DNA from 4 places in the Coprobacillus sp. AF33-1AC genome. Region 1 is predicted to be linked to each of the others. Evidence: riboswitches for the same ligand, from Rfam matches in the RefSeq annotation. Region 1 holds a riboswitch; each other region holds the start of a gene.
What was found. Region 1 has a riboswitch for cyclic di-GMP ahead of DWZ53_RS01740 (hypothetical protein). Riboswitches for the same ligand answer to the same signal wherever they lie in the genome.

Region 1 (4,207 bases):
ATATCTTTTTTTAATTCTATGGCATTTCGATCAAAGAGTACCATTTGTTCAATTCCTAATGGCACTTGACTTGATTCGTCTGCTTCACCTACATTAGTTTGACTATAAGTAGCCGTAAATGCAAGATCTTTAGCTCCTACAGTTGCAATATCATCATCTTTATTTCCTGAACCATCAGTATAACCATTATTCCAATTTGCTGAATCTCTATTTGAATAAATAATAGCATGGTCACGTGTCCCTTTATTATTTTTTGTGAATGTTTCACTTGCTTTATTATCTGTATTTTCATATAAAGTACCATCACTGTTATATAATGGGATTGTTTCTTGATCAGATGTAGTATTTGTTTCTGATACTGCGTGCATATTATTTACTGTTACAGATGCATTAGCACTAATTTGGTCTACACCAAATTGACTCATTAAAGTATCCCCATTTGCATTTTTATAAGGATAAACTACTTGGAATTGGTATGATGAAAAAAATCCATCTTTCATCATTTCTACTTGTTTTCCATCCCAATAAGAAATATTTCCATATGCATCTTTTTGAGGAAATTTTTTATAATCTACACTATAATTTTTTACTTTAACATGTAAAGTTGATCCTTCTTGAGTTATTGTATATTCCCCACTATTATCACAATATTTTTCTGGTTGAGGTGTTTTACCTGACGCACTACTATCTGTAAATGGGATGCCATTAACTTGCGCTCCACCTGCGTTATTAGCTCCACAATAATATAAAAGAGGTACAAATCCCGTATCATTAGCTGATTCTCCATTTACCTTATAATCTGATAAATTGATATCAAAAGTAAAATATTGACTAGGATCTGGTAATTCAACACCTTTGATTCCATTTCCCGGCTTTTTAATTTCTAAAGCAAAACCAAAAACTTGTCTAAAACCAGTAACTTTGTAATCACTATCTTTATAAGCTGCTGCATTTTCTTTATAGGCTGTTTTGTCTTTTGCTCCAAAATCATAAATATTAAACGTATTTTGGAAATTTCCTTTTTTTAATACAATATTATACATTGGGGCTGAGGTAACAGTAACTGGTTGCATTGCTACAGTTTTACTGTTAGCTTCATCATCAACGTAAACTGTAACCTTTGGTTCAATAACATCTCCTTGATGCTTGTTACCAACATTTATTATAAAACCATGTTCAATAGATCCTGCAGATTGGTTAGCTTCTACATCCCATTGAAAATTATATATTTTTTATCATTTTCTTCTTTTTCTGAAATAAGTTCTCCATTAATTGAAGTTACATCTAGAGCTTGATCATTAGGTATCTCAACAATAAATCCTATTTTATGTGCTTTTCCACCTAAGTTATTTACTCCTGTATTAATATTATAAGTAATGACATCAAATGAACGAACAATATCATTTGCATTCGAGTTATCATACCCTCGATTAGTATCATCAGCTCTATTCTAACATTTATCATCCATTTCTTCAGTACCATTATCTGTTGTACCAGTAAGGATACCATTTCCATATACTGATCCGTTATTTTCTAGTAATTGCGCAGATGAAATCACAACTGCTGAATTATCTGCATAAGCTGTTGTAGGTAACATACCCATTAACATGCTTAAACAAACCATGAAGCATAATATAAATTTACATCTTTTCTTCATAGATATCCTCTTCCATCATTTATGTAAAATAAAAGCCAAATGCAATCAAATGAACTGAGTGCAGCTGGCTGGCAGTTTAAAGCCCCTATAGCTTTGCGTCACTATTTTTCAATAGTTTTGCCTATCTATTACAACTTTAAATATAATGATATGTTTTAAAAAATAAACAATTTTTAAGAGATATGTTACATCTTTTGTAACAAGGCGTAACAGCCATAAGGTTTGATATGTAAAATATCGTGTATTTTATCACATTGATCATTAGAAATTAATAACTGACTATACCTAAATTCTTTTAATTCATAGTCATATTCATGACTAGAAAAATTATTAATAACTAATAATTTTTCATCTTGATATGTTCTGGTATAAATATATAAATCAGGATGATTTTCTTCTAATAATTCATATGTACCATAAACAATGATTGGCATTTGATGTCTTAACTGAATTAATTTTTGATAATAATGAAAGATAGAATTAGGATCTAATAATTGTTGGTGAACATTAATGGTTTTATAGTTTGGATTAACATTGATCCAGGGATTACCGGTTGTAAAACCAGCATTGTTTTCATTATTCCATTGCATTGGTGTTCTTGCGTTATCACGACTACTTGCACAGATTCCTTTCATCATTTGTTCATGCGTTAATGCTTTTTTATCTTTAACTAAATCTTGGTAAGCATTGAATACTTCAACATCTCTGACTTCATCTAAAGAGGTAAAAGGATAATTTGTCATGCCTATTTCTTCACCTTGATAAATATAAGGTGTCCCTTTTAAAAAGTGTAAAGTCGTAGCTAACATTTTAGCTGAGTCTTGCATATAATCTAAATTACCAAATCTTGATAAGACTCTAGGTTGATCATGATTATCCCAAAATAAACTATTCCATCCTTCTTCTTGTAAACCATATTGCCATTTTGTAAGAATCTTCTTTAGTTTTACTAAATCTAAAGGAACCGGTGTCCATTTACCATAAGGACCCGCATCAACATCAGTATGTTCAAATTGAAATAACATGCTTAATTCATGCTCATTTTCTCCTGTATATTGTTTAGCTTGTTCAATAGTACACGAAGTAATTTCCCCAACTGTCATGACATCATAATGAGATAATGCTTTTTGATTCATCTCTTTTAAGAATTCATGAATTCTTGGTCCATTACTGACATATTTTGATGGTCTCATATATTTTTTAGTTTGTGGAAAAACATCTTGGAATGTTTGTACTTTACTTAATTTATTAATGACATCCATTCTAAAACCATCAATACCTTTATCTAACCACCATCTCATCATCTTATAAATATCATTTCTTACATCTTCATTTTCCCAATTTAAATCCGGTTGTTTATCAGAATAAAGATGCAAGTAATACATATCCGTTTGCTTATCGTATTGCCACGAAGAACCGGAAAAGACTGATTCCCAGTTATTAGGTGCTTGATGATTCTTGCCTTCTTTCCAAATATAGTAATCACGATAAGGATTATCTTTGCTTTTTCTGCTTTCAATAAACCAAGGATGTTGATTGGAGGTATGATTAACAACTAAATCCATCACAACCTTGATTCCTCTTTGATGTGCTTCTTTTAATAAACAATCAAAATCTTCCATTGTTCCATATTCTTTAGAGATTGCCTGATAATCACTAATATCATAACCATTATCAACTTGTGGTGAAGCATAGACAGGTGATAACCAAATAATATCTATTCCTAATTCTTTTAAATAATCTAACTTTAATATAATTCCTTTTAAATCACCAATTCCATCCCCATTACTATCATAGAAGCTTTTAGGATAAATTTGATAAATAACGCTCTCTTTCCACCATGTTTTCATATTCCACCTCTTTCATCTAACATTTTATCTTTTTATTTTATCTTTTATACCCAAAAAGGACCTATCTTATAGGCATTTATTATCCTTTCGATAAGTTCCCGGTGTTTTTCCATATTTTTGTTTAAAAGCTTTGATAAATGATTTACTGTCAACAAAACCATGACGATGACTAATAGTCGCAATAGATAAATCTGTGCTACACACATCAATATAAGCATGATTAAGTTGAACCGTTTTAATATATTGTAAAACAGTCATGCCACACATCTTTTTAAAATAACGACATAAATAGTTAGGTGAATGATGAAATTCTTGGGCTAATAATGAAATACTTAATGATTGCCCGTAATGTAATTCGATGTATTCTAAGATATTTTGAATACGATGCGTATTAGTTAATAAAGGGGTTGTTCTTTTTATTTTATAATCAGTTAATAATAGATAATAAATACGATGTAAGTATTCAATAACTTTAAGATATTTATAGTGATCTTGACTTTTACGATATTGATCCATAGTCTGAATTATTTCTTTTAATTCTTGTTGTCTATCTAAAGATAAGTGAATATCAAAATAATAGTTATCTATTTGAGGTTCATATTGTTTTAAAGCATCATAAGAGATAAGGATTGTGATCATTTGACAATCTTCCAGCATCTCAAAGTAATGAATTTCATTTGTATTGACTAAAAAGAGTTCA
Region 2 (4,207 bases), on a different contig from region 1:
GTATTGGTGATGGTGTTGCTATCCCTCATGGTCAAAGTGAAGGAGTAGCACAAGCTGCCTTAGGAGCCATGGTTGTAAAAGAAGGGTTAGATTTTCAAGCCTTAGATGGACAGCCTACTTATTTGTTTTTTATGATTGCTGCGCCAAAAGAAGCAGGAGGAGTTCACTTACAAGCTTTAGCTAAATTATCTACTTTATTAATGGATGAATCATTTAGACAAGCACTAATTCAGGCTCCTTCTAAAGAAGCGTTTAAACAATTAATTGATGAAAAAGAAAATGAAAAAACAGAAGTTAAACAACAAGTTCATCCTGATGTTTTAGCAGTGACAGCTTGTCCAACGGGAATTGCTCATACTTTTATGGCAGCTGAAGCTTTAAATCAAGCAGGAGAAAAATTAAATATTTCCATTAAAGTAGAAACAAATGGTCAAGAAGGAGTTAAAAATGGACTGACTCAAGATGATATTGATCATTGTAAAGCTATTATTGTTGCTGCTGATAAAAAGGTAGAAATGGCTCGTTTTGAAGGGGAAAATGTGATTCAAGTACCTGTTAAAGATGGTATTTCTAAAGCTGAAGAATTAGTTAAAAAAGCAATGAATCAAGAAGGTGTGATTTATCATCATGGACAAAATGAAAAAGAAAAAATCAACCCTATTCGTATTTTCTATAAACATTTAATGAATGGTGTTTCTCATGCTTTACCTTTTGCAGTGGCTGGAGGAGTCTTATATGGTGTTCTTCATTTATGTCAAAACGCTTTAGCGAATAGTACGCTACTATCAGTTTTAGCGATGATTTATCAATTATTAATGTTAATGATTATTCCTGTTTTAAGTGGTTATATCGCTGACAGTATTGCTGATCGTCCTGCGATGGTATCAGGATTTATGGGAGGGCTTATTGTTTGTCAAGGAATGGCAGTAAATACGATTCCTACATGGAATGGAACTTTTGTACCTTCATTATTCGTCGGTATTATAGCTGGTTTTATTGCTGGATATTTCTCTTTATTATTGAAGAAATTATTAAGTTATTTACCATCATGTTTAAAAGGTATTGAAGCATCATTATTACATCCAGTGATTTCTACTGGAGTAGTGATGTTAGTGATGATCTTTTTAAATCCTTATTTATATTATGTACATAATGGTATTTTAAATTTAGTTTATCAATTTGAAATTAATACACCAACTAAGATTCTTTTTGGGGCTGTACTAGGTATGATGATGGCTATTGATATGGGTGGACCTATTAATAAAACGGCTTATGTATTTGGTATTGGTATGATTATTAATCATGATTATACAACGATGGCAGCTATTATGGCAGGAGGAATGGTACCTCCACTTGTAATTGCTTTAACTGCTACATTAAAGAAAAATAAATGGTCTGGAAGAAGAAAAGAAGCTTTAATGAATTATATCAATGGTATTTCATTTATTTCTGAAGGAGCGATTCCTTTCATGCAAGAAAATCCACAAACTGTTTTAACAGCTTGTTGTATTGGTGCTGCAATAACAGGTGGATTATCTATGTATTTTAATTGTGGTATTGCTTCACCACATGGTGGATTATTTTTAATCTGGATGGTTGATTATCCGTTACAATATTTAATTTCTATTCTTGCAGGAACGGTGATTGGTTCGCTTTTATTACTTGTTCTTAAATCGAAAAAAGAAAATTCTTAATCTGGAATTTTCTTTTTTTTGTTTAAAAACATAAAATTATGTTGATTATAACAATATTATTTAATTTTTTTGTATTTTATGTATTGCTTTTTTAAAAAGACAATGTTATTATGTCTATACAAGATAAATATGTATAGATAAGTTAATCGTAATTAAACGGCAAAGCTATCGCAAGGTAGTGACGCAAAACTATAGGGTCTTACTAAGACAGCCAGTTGCAATCAGTAAGATTGTGGCTGGTTTTTTTTTAGGGAAGGAGCAAGCAGATGAAAAGACATCGTCAAGTATTTAAGAAATTATTAGAACTCAGTTTAACATTTGTTTTAATTTTCGCAACATGTATTACTCATACTTATGGTACCAGTGATTCTACAACTCACACTACAACCAATACTTTTATCAGTGATGGTGGCGAATATTCTCTTGCTTATATTTTAAGTCATTATAATGTATTTACTTTTGACTATTATAAAGGAACGCATGTTGTGGGACCAATGATCGTAGGTGGTGAAGCAGGAAGAACAACATTACAAGGAGATGGTAGTGGTTCTTTAGCCCTTGGTGGTTTATCAACTTCTTCATCGCAACCTTTTCCTCATCTTGTTCCATCTTATATTAAAGGGAAAGCTAGTATTGGAAATACCGTTACAACACGTTCAAATGTCCCCTTCTATTTAGGAACAGTCAATCAAAATAATAGTTATACATTAGCAGGTGCTAATGGTAACTATTATGATTATTACTTCAGTGATAATTATGTAGATTTTAATCAAGCTAAAAGTTTAATTAAAGCTGATGCTGATATTTATCAAAATTATGAAGGACCTTCACAAAATGGCGAAACGATAAAAAAGGTAGAAATTAATATTGGTGATGCGTTTCAATATTTTAAAAATAATCCAGATCAAGATAAATATGACTATCAAGACTATGTTGTTTATAAAGATGTGGTTAATAGTGAAATAAAATTAGCGGTTAAATTAAAATTAGGTAATAATTATCATTTTACAAGTTTTAATAATGTGAGCACAATTATTTATGATTATGAAGCCAATAGTGATCCTTCAGATAAAACAACAATTATTTCTTGTAATGACGATAAAATTGATTCTTTTCCAATTATTTTAAAATCACAAAGTGATGCAATGGGTAAATCTGAAGGTTTAACATTAGCTAACGAAAAATTTTATCAGTTTGATAGTATTGAAAGTGGTCAAAATTTATCAGTGACTTATATTTGTCCTAACGCTACCAATATTGAAATAGGAAACGAAAAAAATCATCCTGGAATTGGTAAACTTAATGGGCATTTGGTAGCTGTCAATGCTGATGTTAAGATCTTAAATGGTGATTATAACGGAACTTTGATTGTTAAATCAGTTGACTCTAAAGCAGAAGGACATATGTGGTCATATAAAGGAATTATTACTCCAGGTTCACTTGATTTAACCCTTAATAAAAAAGTTAACGGACAAGTACCTGATCAAACATTTGAATTTAGCTTACAACAAGTATCGGGACCTGATGATTCATCCATTACTCAACAATTTAGAAATAGTCTTGTGACGAGTCAAACCCTAAAAGATGGATCATTTAAATTTAAATTAAGTGGTTTTGACCGAGCTGGAACATACATATATCAAATTAAAGAAATGAATAATGATGGTTATTTATGTACACCTGAAGCCCTTTTTGCAAAGGTAGAAGTCACTCAAAGTGGAACGCTCATGCTACCTCGTTTAGTTGGTTATTATTTAGATGAAAATTGTACGCAAAGTGCAGAGGCAATATTTAATAATCTTTCAAAAACAAAGTTAACTTTACAAAAGGTTTGGAAAGATAAAGATAATCAAGATATGGAAGCACCTCGTGATTCTATTAACGTCAATGTTTATCGCCAAGCTTATAAACAAAATGGACATCAGGTACAAATAAGAATCTTACAAAATATAAATGGAACATCAAAAGAAATAAAAAAAGAAACAGTATTTGTTGATGGTGATTTAACTTTTATCGCTGATGCTTCTGTTTTAGCTACAGGACAGAGTTATTATGTGGGTGGTATTAAAAAGGTAACAACAACCAATGGGTCATTAGACATTTCAGAAAGTAAAAATCCGGTATTTGGTACTTTTGATCAATATGGTATTGAAAAAATTAATTTAAGTAAAATAACCAGTGATGCAACCATTGATATTGAAGTGAGTAGTCCTGATGAATATTCACCCGATAATGTTAAGTTAACAGATTTTTCTTATACATCAGGTTCTATACAAAAAATAGGAGAACCTGAACAATATAGCACAGTGACTTTACAAAAAGGACAAAGTTGGAAATCATCATTAGATGTACCAAAGTATAGTCAAGATGGCAATGTTTATCATTATTTTGTAGAAGAAGAACAGCTTGCTGATTATGATGTGACTTATTCAAATGGGGAAACATCATCATCTAAGGCAAGTGATGTTGAAGCTAAAGAAAATGAAACTTTAACGATGACTAATAAACAAAAA
Region 3 (4,207 bases), on a different contig from region 1:
TCACCATTATATCCTTTAAATACCCATGTACCATCTAAGTCAGTATCTTCTACTTTTGTTAGTGTAGGTACCTTTGCAGTGATTTCTGATTGATTTAGATATTTGTTTGTATCAGTTGGTTTTAAATCTTTTACTGCTTCTGGTAACTCTTTTCCTTTTGTTCCACTTTCAAATTCATAGCTTACTTTATATTGATTTGGTATAAAATTCCATGTTCCTGTAAATGTAATACTATCATTCTGGATAATTTGTGATTCATTATCCCATGATTGAAATTTCCAAACACCATCGTTATCTTCATCTGTATATTCATCATACTTCTTATTATACTCACTATTAGCTACTATATCATCTTTATAGTATTCATCTTCATCAACTGGTACCAATTCTTTAAGTGCTTCAGGTAACTCGACACCTTCTGTACCACTTTTAAATTTATATTCAGCATGCTTACCAATATTTAAATTAGTACTAATATAACAGTTGCTCGCTGAAGTATGACGCTCTAAGTAGAATAATGAAAATTCACATTTTTGTCCATTTAAAATACCATTCGCTTGAGCAAACTCATCTACGTTTAATTCAATATCTGATGAGTAATGAGCTCCCCCTAAATCAGCTGCCAACTTTCCATTAATGAAAACATAAACATCATCGTCACCTCTGAAATTAAAATACTGATTAGCTCCTTTTTTATAAATAAAGTCTCCCTGTACTTTCATTCCAAAATTATAATTATGATTTTGTGGATCAGTTACATTATTATCACTAAATTTTTCACCGTCCAAATAATCTAATGGGAAGAAACCATGGGATTCATTTCCGCTATCATCATTATAGAACTTATTTCCATCATATTTAGTTTTTATCCCAGCATCAAATGTATATTGAGCTTGGTTTCCACTTCCTGTATTTTTTAAAACCATTTGATTATATTTATCAGCTTTTTTATTTAAACTGAAATCTTGATTAAAGAAATTCTTTAATCTTAAATAGGCATAATCCATACATGTAAGACAATCATCTACACTATTTAATTGTCCTTGATTATATTTTGTTTCTGTTTCATCATAATCACCCAATGGTAATGAAAGGCTGTTTTCAGGATGAACACTTAGCGCTGCGATTCTTGATCCTGCTTTACCATTAATTCTTAGTTTGATTGTTCCAGTACCCTGAGGAACGGATATATTTTGTTCATGACTACCACTTATATCCTCTAAATTTACTGTAGTCAAAATTCCATTATCATCTAAAATATCAATACTCATTCCATCTGCTTTAAACCCATTATCACCTAGCCAATAACTTAATATAATGTTTTGATTAGGCAAAATATCTGTTTGGTATGTAATAGAAGCATCGGTTAAACATCCTACACCATCACCTACTTGTTGAAAATAAACTTTACCATTGTATAGCTGACCACCCGCTTTAGTATATTGATCATAATTAGCAGATTTCCAATTTTCAGAGATAAATGTTTTACCACCTTCTCCCAAATAATTTTCTGATGTTATGTTTGTTTTAGTATTTGTTAATTTAGCAATAGAAAACTTTAAATCATCTTTTCCATCATCATCTCTATAAATATCAATAATAACTTGGTCATGATTACCAGTATTAAATTGTGTTGCATTATTATCCAATAGAACTTGTCCATCTAATGTCTTAATTTGATACTTGATATTTTCATTTGTACGCCAATAACCAAAATTATAATCTGTATTCTTTTCAACATTGACTATATTTGTTAAATGATCATTAAACCCTTTATTAATGACTCCATCGCCTTCATGTTGCCAGACTAAATCCTTACTACCTTCATAAATGAGTCCATCCTCTGTCTTAACATTTTTGCTTGAATCCATATGCCAGCTATCATAAAAATAATGATCATCTTTTTTATTTAAAATATCAGAATACGTAGACCCACTTGATTGCATTTTACTAACTAAAGTGTTATATATAGCAAACTTTCTTAAATTTGCATCATCTTTAACGTTTCTTTGAATAGTAGCAGCAGCTGAAACAATCGAGTTTTTCTTATATACCGGATTACCATCTTTCCCTAGTACTGACTCTACTAATCCTTGAGTAACTTCTCCATTATTTGATTCTTTTAAACCTAGCGTATCCATTCCTAATCCTAATGCATACTCATAAAATAACCCATCAGCATCAAAATCATATAATTGTACAGGTAAATTCATTATATCATTTTCACTAGCATAAACAGGAGCAGGCACCATTGAAAATGCCATTGATAATACTAATGCATAAGGTAATGTTTTCTTTCCTCTTTTCATTTTTCTTTTCTCCTCCTCAATAAAAAAACCGTAGTCATCCGCTTCATCGCTCTATGCAACTCAGCCAGCATTCCTTACGGTTAAGCCCTGTAGCTTTGCGTCACTATTTTTCAATAGTTTTGCCAAATAAATTACATTTATATAATATACTTTATTTGTAAAAGAAAGAATGAAAACGCTTTATCGTGTAACATGTTTCATTTGTTGTAACAAAAAAGGTGTCGACTAGACACCTTTAGATTATTTTAATAAAATTTTTTATTTAAAGAGAAAAGAGTACATATAAAAGATTTAGCGTCATTAATATCTTGAAAACAAATATTTGATCCACTAATATATTGCGCCGCATCATTCCATTCATGAATAGAATAATCATTAGAATCAATTTGTTTTAATTCATTTACTTGATTATTTGTCATATAGAAATTACCACATAAATCAGATATATATAAACCTCCGCTGATTTCTCTCATACGTTCTAATAATTCCATACTTTCCTCCTTATCTATATTTTATTCATATTTTCTTTTTAATAATGTAAGTCCTAAAATAGCGCCAAATAATCCAAATACATAAGTCATCATCATTGTATCATCACCTGTTTTAACAGATTTTTTAGTAGCTTTTTTAGCTTTAGATGCTTTTTTAGTAGTTGTAGTATTTGATTGATTACTATTTGATGAACCATTATTATTTGATGTTTGTTGATTACCACTACCATTATTTGAAGAATCAGCTTCAACAAATAATGCATAAAGTGTTACATCACCATTAACTGGTTGATTAAAATCAAAAGCATTTTGATAATTTACATCACTATACCAACCTTTAAATACGAATCCTTCTTTTGTTGGATCTGCAGGTTTAGCTAGTTTTGATCCTTCTGTAACAGTTTGTTGTTGCCTATTAATGGTTACTGTGTAGATTTTCAAGAAATGTGCATATAACTCAACATTATTTTTTACACCTTGTGTAAAATCAAATTTTTGAGTGTATTGTTCGTCAGTGTACCATCCATCAAAGATATATCCATCTTTTGTTGGATCAGCTGGCTTATTAATTGTATTTCCTTCTACTACAGTTTGCGTTTGACCATTAATTGTTACAGTACAAACTTTTAAGAAATGAGGATATAAATGAATATCTGATGTAATAGTTTTAGTAAAATCAAATTTATTTTTGAATTGTCCATCTGTGTACCATCCATCAAAGACATATCCTTCTTTTGTAGGATCTGTTGGTTGGCTAATTGTTGTTCCAGCTTCAACAACTTGTTCTTGTCCATCAATTATTACTGTACATAAACGTACAAAATGAGGATAAACAGTAACTGAACTTGTTATTGGAGCATCGAAATCGAATGGAGTTGTATAAGATGTATCAGTGTACCAACCTTTAAATACATATCCTTCTTTTGTTGGATCTGTTGGTTGTGCAACCTTTTGTCCATCTTCTACTTCAATAGTTTGTCCATTCATTGTTACAGTATGCACTGAAACAAAATATGGATAAATTTTTGTATCACTTGTAATTGGTTTGCTGAAGTCAAATTCTTGAGTATGATCTTCATCAACATACCAACCTTTAAATTTAAATCCTTCTTTAAATGCATCATTTGGTTTATCAATAGTTGTTCCTTCTTCAACAATTTTTTTATCACCATTGATATCAACAGTTACTAATTTTACATATTTAGCATAAATATCAATATCATAATCAATGGATTCATTAATATCAAATGCATCATTACCATCTTGATCTTTATACCAACCTTTAAATGTATAACCTTCTCTTTCACTAGGATCAGCTAATTGTCCTAATTTATCTCCTAGTTTGACTTTTTGAACTTGTTGACTAGCAGCATTAGGATGAACTGTAACATTAACATAGTCATCTAC
Region 4 (4,207 bases), on a different contig from region 1:
TTAAGTTTCTAGCCATGTCTAAGATTTTAACTGGTTTACCCATATCTAAGACAAAGATTTCACCACCATGTCCGTACGCTCCTGCTTGTAATACTAAAGATACGGCTTCAGGAATGGTCATGAAATAACGAATAATATCAGGATGGGTAATAGTAATTGGTCCTCCATTTTTAATTTGTTTTTTAAATAATGGAATGACTGATCCATTAGATCCTAATACATTTCCAAAACGAACAGCTACAAATTCTGTTTTTGATTTTTTGTCAAATGATTGAACAATCATTTCACATAGTCTTTTTGATGCTCCCATGATATTCGTTGGATTGACTGCCTTATCAGTAGAAATCAAAATAAATCTTTTTACTCCATAATGATCTGCTGCTTTGGCTACATTTAAAGTACCAAAGACATTATTTTTAATCGCTTCATGAGGTGCATCTTCCATTAAAGGAACATGTTTATGAGCAGCTGCATGATAAACAATATCAGGACGATAATAAGCAAATAAATCTCTAATTTTATTAGCGTCTCTTACTGAAGCTATCATTGTTTCTAAATGAAGTTCAGGATATTTTCTTTGTAACTCCAATTGAATATCATAAGCATTGTTTTCATAGATATCGACAATAATCAGTTGTTTAGGTTCACTCTTAGCTATTTGACGACATAATTCACTACCGATTGAACCGCCACCACCAGTAACCATGACAACTTTATCTTTTACATAGCCCATAATTTCTTCAAGATTGACTTTGATTGGATCTCTACCTAATAAATCTTGTACTTCTACATCTTTTAGTTTTTCTAAAATGATTTCATCATTTAAGAACTGATACATACCTGGTAATTTCTTTAGTTTACATCGGGTTTCTTTACAGATGTTAAGGACTTCTGAAACTTGCTTATCATCAATTGATGGTAAAGCAACATAGATTTCATCAATTTTATATTCAATTGCTTTTTTTACAATATCATAACGATCCCCTACGATAGGAATATTATGAATTCTTCGATTATGTTTTGTATGATCATCATCAATAAAACAAACCACTTGTTTATTAATTTTAGGAGTAACCAGTGTTTCCCTTAAAATCTTTTCACCAGCACTACCAGCACCCACAATCATAACTCGTTTACAGTTTTCATCACTTCTTCCAAACAAACCATGTCTTCCAGCATATAATCTTAAAAAACGATAACCAAATCGTGATCCTCCAATTAATAGTAACAGTATTAATAAATAAAGAAACATAGTACTAATTGGTGGATTTAAATTAAGAATAATGCATAAAGCACAATAAATAATTGAACTCATCATCGCTGAGATGATGACATTTAATAATTCATTGACAGAAGCATAACGCCATAAGCTCACATATAGCTTCATATGGGTAAAAAAAACTAAGCTCAATACTAATAAAATACTTAACACTAAATAAGTATTTTTTAAAAAGCTTAATTCAATCTGACCATTGTAGGCTATAAATGATGATAGGAAAAATGATATGATAATACTTATTGTATCAAATGCGATTAAACATACTCTTCTTAAAAGCAACTGACTTTTCTCCTTGGTCATTATTTACCCTCCCCTTATAAATAACAATTGACGTAATGTTCATTTATAATCATGCCTATTATATCTATATATGATAAATAAACAAGTATTATGTCATAATTTGGTATATTCTACAAAAATAAGCCTATCAAAAGATAGACTAACAAATGCAACTGGCTGTCATACATCTTCGTGCTTAGACCCTCTAGCTTTGCGTGTACTATCTTTCAATAGACTTGCCTATCTTTTTGTATACAAAAGTATATACTAATCTATGCAAGTTATCAACTTTAAAATGGATAAATATGTTGATTTTTGCTTACTTTTATATAATAATGTAACATGACGTAATTATTCATTTATAAGTAATATATATATAAAAGGAGTCCTATAATGACAGAAAATCAAGAAATTCAAAATGAAGACATTGAAATAAATTTAGGTGAACTGTTTGAAGTATTAAAAAGTCACTTACATATTATCATTATCTCTACATTAGTATGTGCCATTTTAGTTGGGGTCTTTACTATTTTCTTTGTTGAAAAGAAATATTCTTCTTCAGCAAGAATATTCCCTAAACCTCAAGTTAATGAAGGGGTTGTTGATTATTCACAAATCACATCTAACAATTTAATGACTAATAACTATGTAGCTTTATTAAATGGAAACAGTATTCAAAGTAAAGTCGCTCAAGAATTAAAAGTCGATACTGGTGTCGTTTCATCAGCCCTTGCAGTTTCTAATGAATCAGATACGCAAATCATTTCTATTTCAGCTACAACGAATGATCCTCAATTATCTAAAAAGATCGTTGATACAACAGTCAGTGTTTTTACTCAAGAAGTTAAAGATACATTAAATATTAATAACATTACGACTGTTGATGAAGCAAAACTTCAAACAACACCTGTATCACCAAGTTTAACTAAAAACTTAGTGATTGGTGGTTTAGTTGGTTTAATTGTAAGTATTGGTATTATCTTTATCCGTTTTATGTTAGATAATCGTATTCATACTAAGGAAGACGCTGAAAATTATTTAGGTATTCCTAATCTTGGTGTTATTCCTTACTTCGAGGATAAATAATGGCTTTTATCGATATCCATGGTCATTATGCCTGGCAAATAGATGATGGGATGCCTTCATTAGAAGATGCCAAGATTGCTTTAGAAAAAGCAAAAGAAAATCGTATCTCAACAATCGTAGCGACACCCCATGTTGTTCCAGGTAACCAAAATGAAGAAGACCTTAAACAAATCAAAAAAAGAATTGAAGACTTAAAGTTATTGGCACAAAACTATGGTATAGAAGTTTTAGCTGGATGTGAATTATTTTTAAATCATGATTATCTAGAAGCGCTAGAAAATGATTTATATATTCTTATTGAAAATACTGATTATTTATTAGTTGAATTCGATGTCAGAAATGAATTAGGGAATGAAAATGAAGTAGAAGATTATTTATATGAAATTCAGTTAAAAGGCTATACACCGATTATTGCTCATGTAGAAAGATACTTTAAAGATGAATTAGATTTAGAAAGAATAGAAGATTTCATTGATTGTGGTTATGTTATCCAAGTCAATGCGACAAGCTTTCTAGGTTATCATGGTAAACATGCGCAAAAGTTTGCTTATCAATTACTTGATGCAGGATGTATACATGTTATCGCTAGTGATACTCATCGCTGTGATGGTCATCGTAGTCCTTGTTTACAACAAGTCTTTAATTTATTAGTGAAGAAATATAATTATGAAACAATTCATACATTAATGTATGAAAATCCTCTTCATATTATTAATAATGAAGAAGTAGAACCAATTGAAGTAAAACAGTCTTTATTTAAAAAACTATTTAAAAGGAGATAACAATGGCAAGAGTGAATAAAAGAAGAACATTAAATATTCTTGATAAACAAAGAAAACATAGTCAATTTGACTATGCTGAAATCTTTCGTCATATTCGTACAAATATAGAGTTTTCTACTGTTGATCGAGATATTCAATCTATATGTATTACTTCTACTCAATCAGGAGAAGCAAAAACAACATTATCTATTAATTTAGCTTATATCTTTGCGACAAAGTATAATAAGGTTTTATTAATTGATACTGATTTAAGAAAAAATACTATACATAAGTATATGGGATTATCTAATAAACAAGGTTTAACTGATGCTTTAGCTGATTTTAGACAAAAACATATGATTAATTATGAATACTTCCAAACGGTACAACATCCATCATTTATTGGTGAATTAACAGTATTAACTGGTGGTATTCATGTTCCTAATCCTTCAGAATTATTAGGATCTCATACTTTTAAAGATTATATTAATGAAGTTAAAAAATATTTTGATTTTATCATTATTGACTGTGCTCCTGTAGGAATGATTTCTGATGCTATTCCTGTAGGAAATGCTGTAGATGGAACTATTTTTGCTGTTTCTAGCCAAGATACCAACAAAAAAGATGCTGCCAACTGCATCAAACAATTACAAAGAAATAATGTTAATGTTCTAGGTAGTGTGCTTACTAAAGCAAAAACTTCATCTGGAAATCATTACTACTATTACTAAAATGAAAAAATCACTTTTTCCTATTAGTGTTCTGGTCTTAGTTGCAATTATTCTTGGTTTAATTGGTTATG

Region 2: linked by a shared signal. The riboswitch ahead of DWZ53_RS02050 (collagen-binding domain-containing protein) and the one ahead of DWZ53_RS01740 (hypothetical protein) in region 1 are both predicted to bind cyclic di-GMP.
Region 3: linked by a shared signal. The riboswitch ahead of DWZ53_RS09605 (SHIRT domain-containing protein) and the one ahead of DWZ53_RS01740 (hypothetical protein) in region 1 are both predicted to bind cyclic di-GMP.
Region 4: linked by a shared signal. The riboswitch ahead of DWZ53_RS01985 (nucleoside-diphosphate sugar epimerase/dehydratase) and the one ahead of DWZ53_RS01740 (hypothetical protein) in region 1 are both predicted to bind cyclic di-GMP.

Annotation. Positions count from the first base shown of each region.
Region 1 covers NZ_QRQB01000002.1:103,355-107,561, forward strand. The annotation lists gene DWZ53_RS01735 (hypothetical protein) at 1-1,073, opposite strand, end outside; gene DWZ53_RS01740 (hypothetical protein) at 1,451-1,657, opposite strand; cyclic di-GMP riboswitch class I at 1,714-1,789, opposite strand; gene DWZ53_RS01745 (alpha-glucosidase) at 1,843-3,507, opposite strand; gene DWZ53_RS01750 (AraC family transcriptional regulator) at 3,574-4,207, opposite strand, start outside.
Region 2 covers NZ_QRQB01000003.1:39,633-43,839, reverse strand. The annotation lists gene DWZ53_RS02055 (fructose-specific PTS transporter subunit EIIC) at 1-1,694, shown strand, start outside; cyclic di-GMP riboswitch class I at 1,843-1,917, shown strand; gene DWZ53_RS02050 (collagen-binding domain-containing protein) at 1,961-4,207, shown strand, end outside.
Region 3 covers NZ_QRQB01000028.1:14,877-19,083, forward strand. The annotation lists gene DWZ53_RS09605 (SHIRT domain-containing protein) at 1-2,309, opposite strand, end outside; cyclic di-GMP riboswitch class I at 2,361-2,443, opposite strand; gene DWZ53_RS09610 (hypothetical protein) at 2,555-2,800, opposite strand; gene DWZ53_RS11450 (InlB B-repeat-containing protein) at 2,822-4,207, opposite strand, start outside.
Region 4 covers NZ_QRQB01000003.1:23,099-27,305, forward strand. The annotation lists gene DWZ53_RS01985 (nucleoside-diphosphate sugar epimerase/dehydratase) at 1-1,579, opposite strand, end outside; cyclic di-GMP riboswitch class I at 1,724-1,809, opposite strand; gene DWZ53_RS01990 (YveK family protein) at 1,952-2,644, shown strand; gene DWZ53_RS01995 (tyrosine-protein phosphatase) at 2,644-3,426, shown strand; gene DWZ53_RS02000 (CpsD/CapB family tyrosine-protein kinase) at 3,429-4,136, shown strand; gene DWZ53_RS02005 (hypothetical protein) at 4,084-4,207, shown strand, end outside.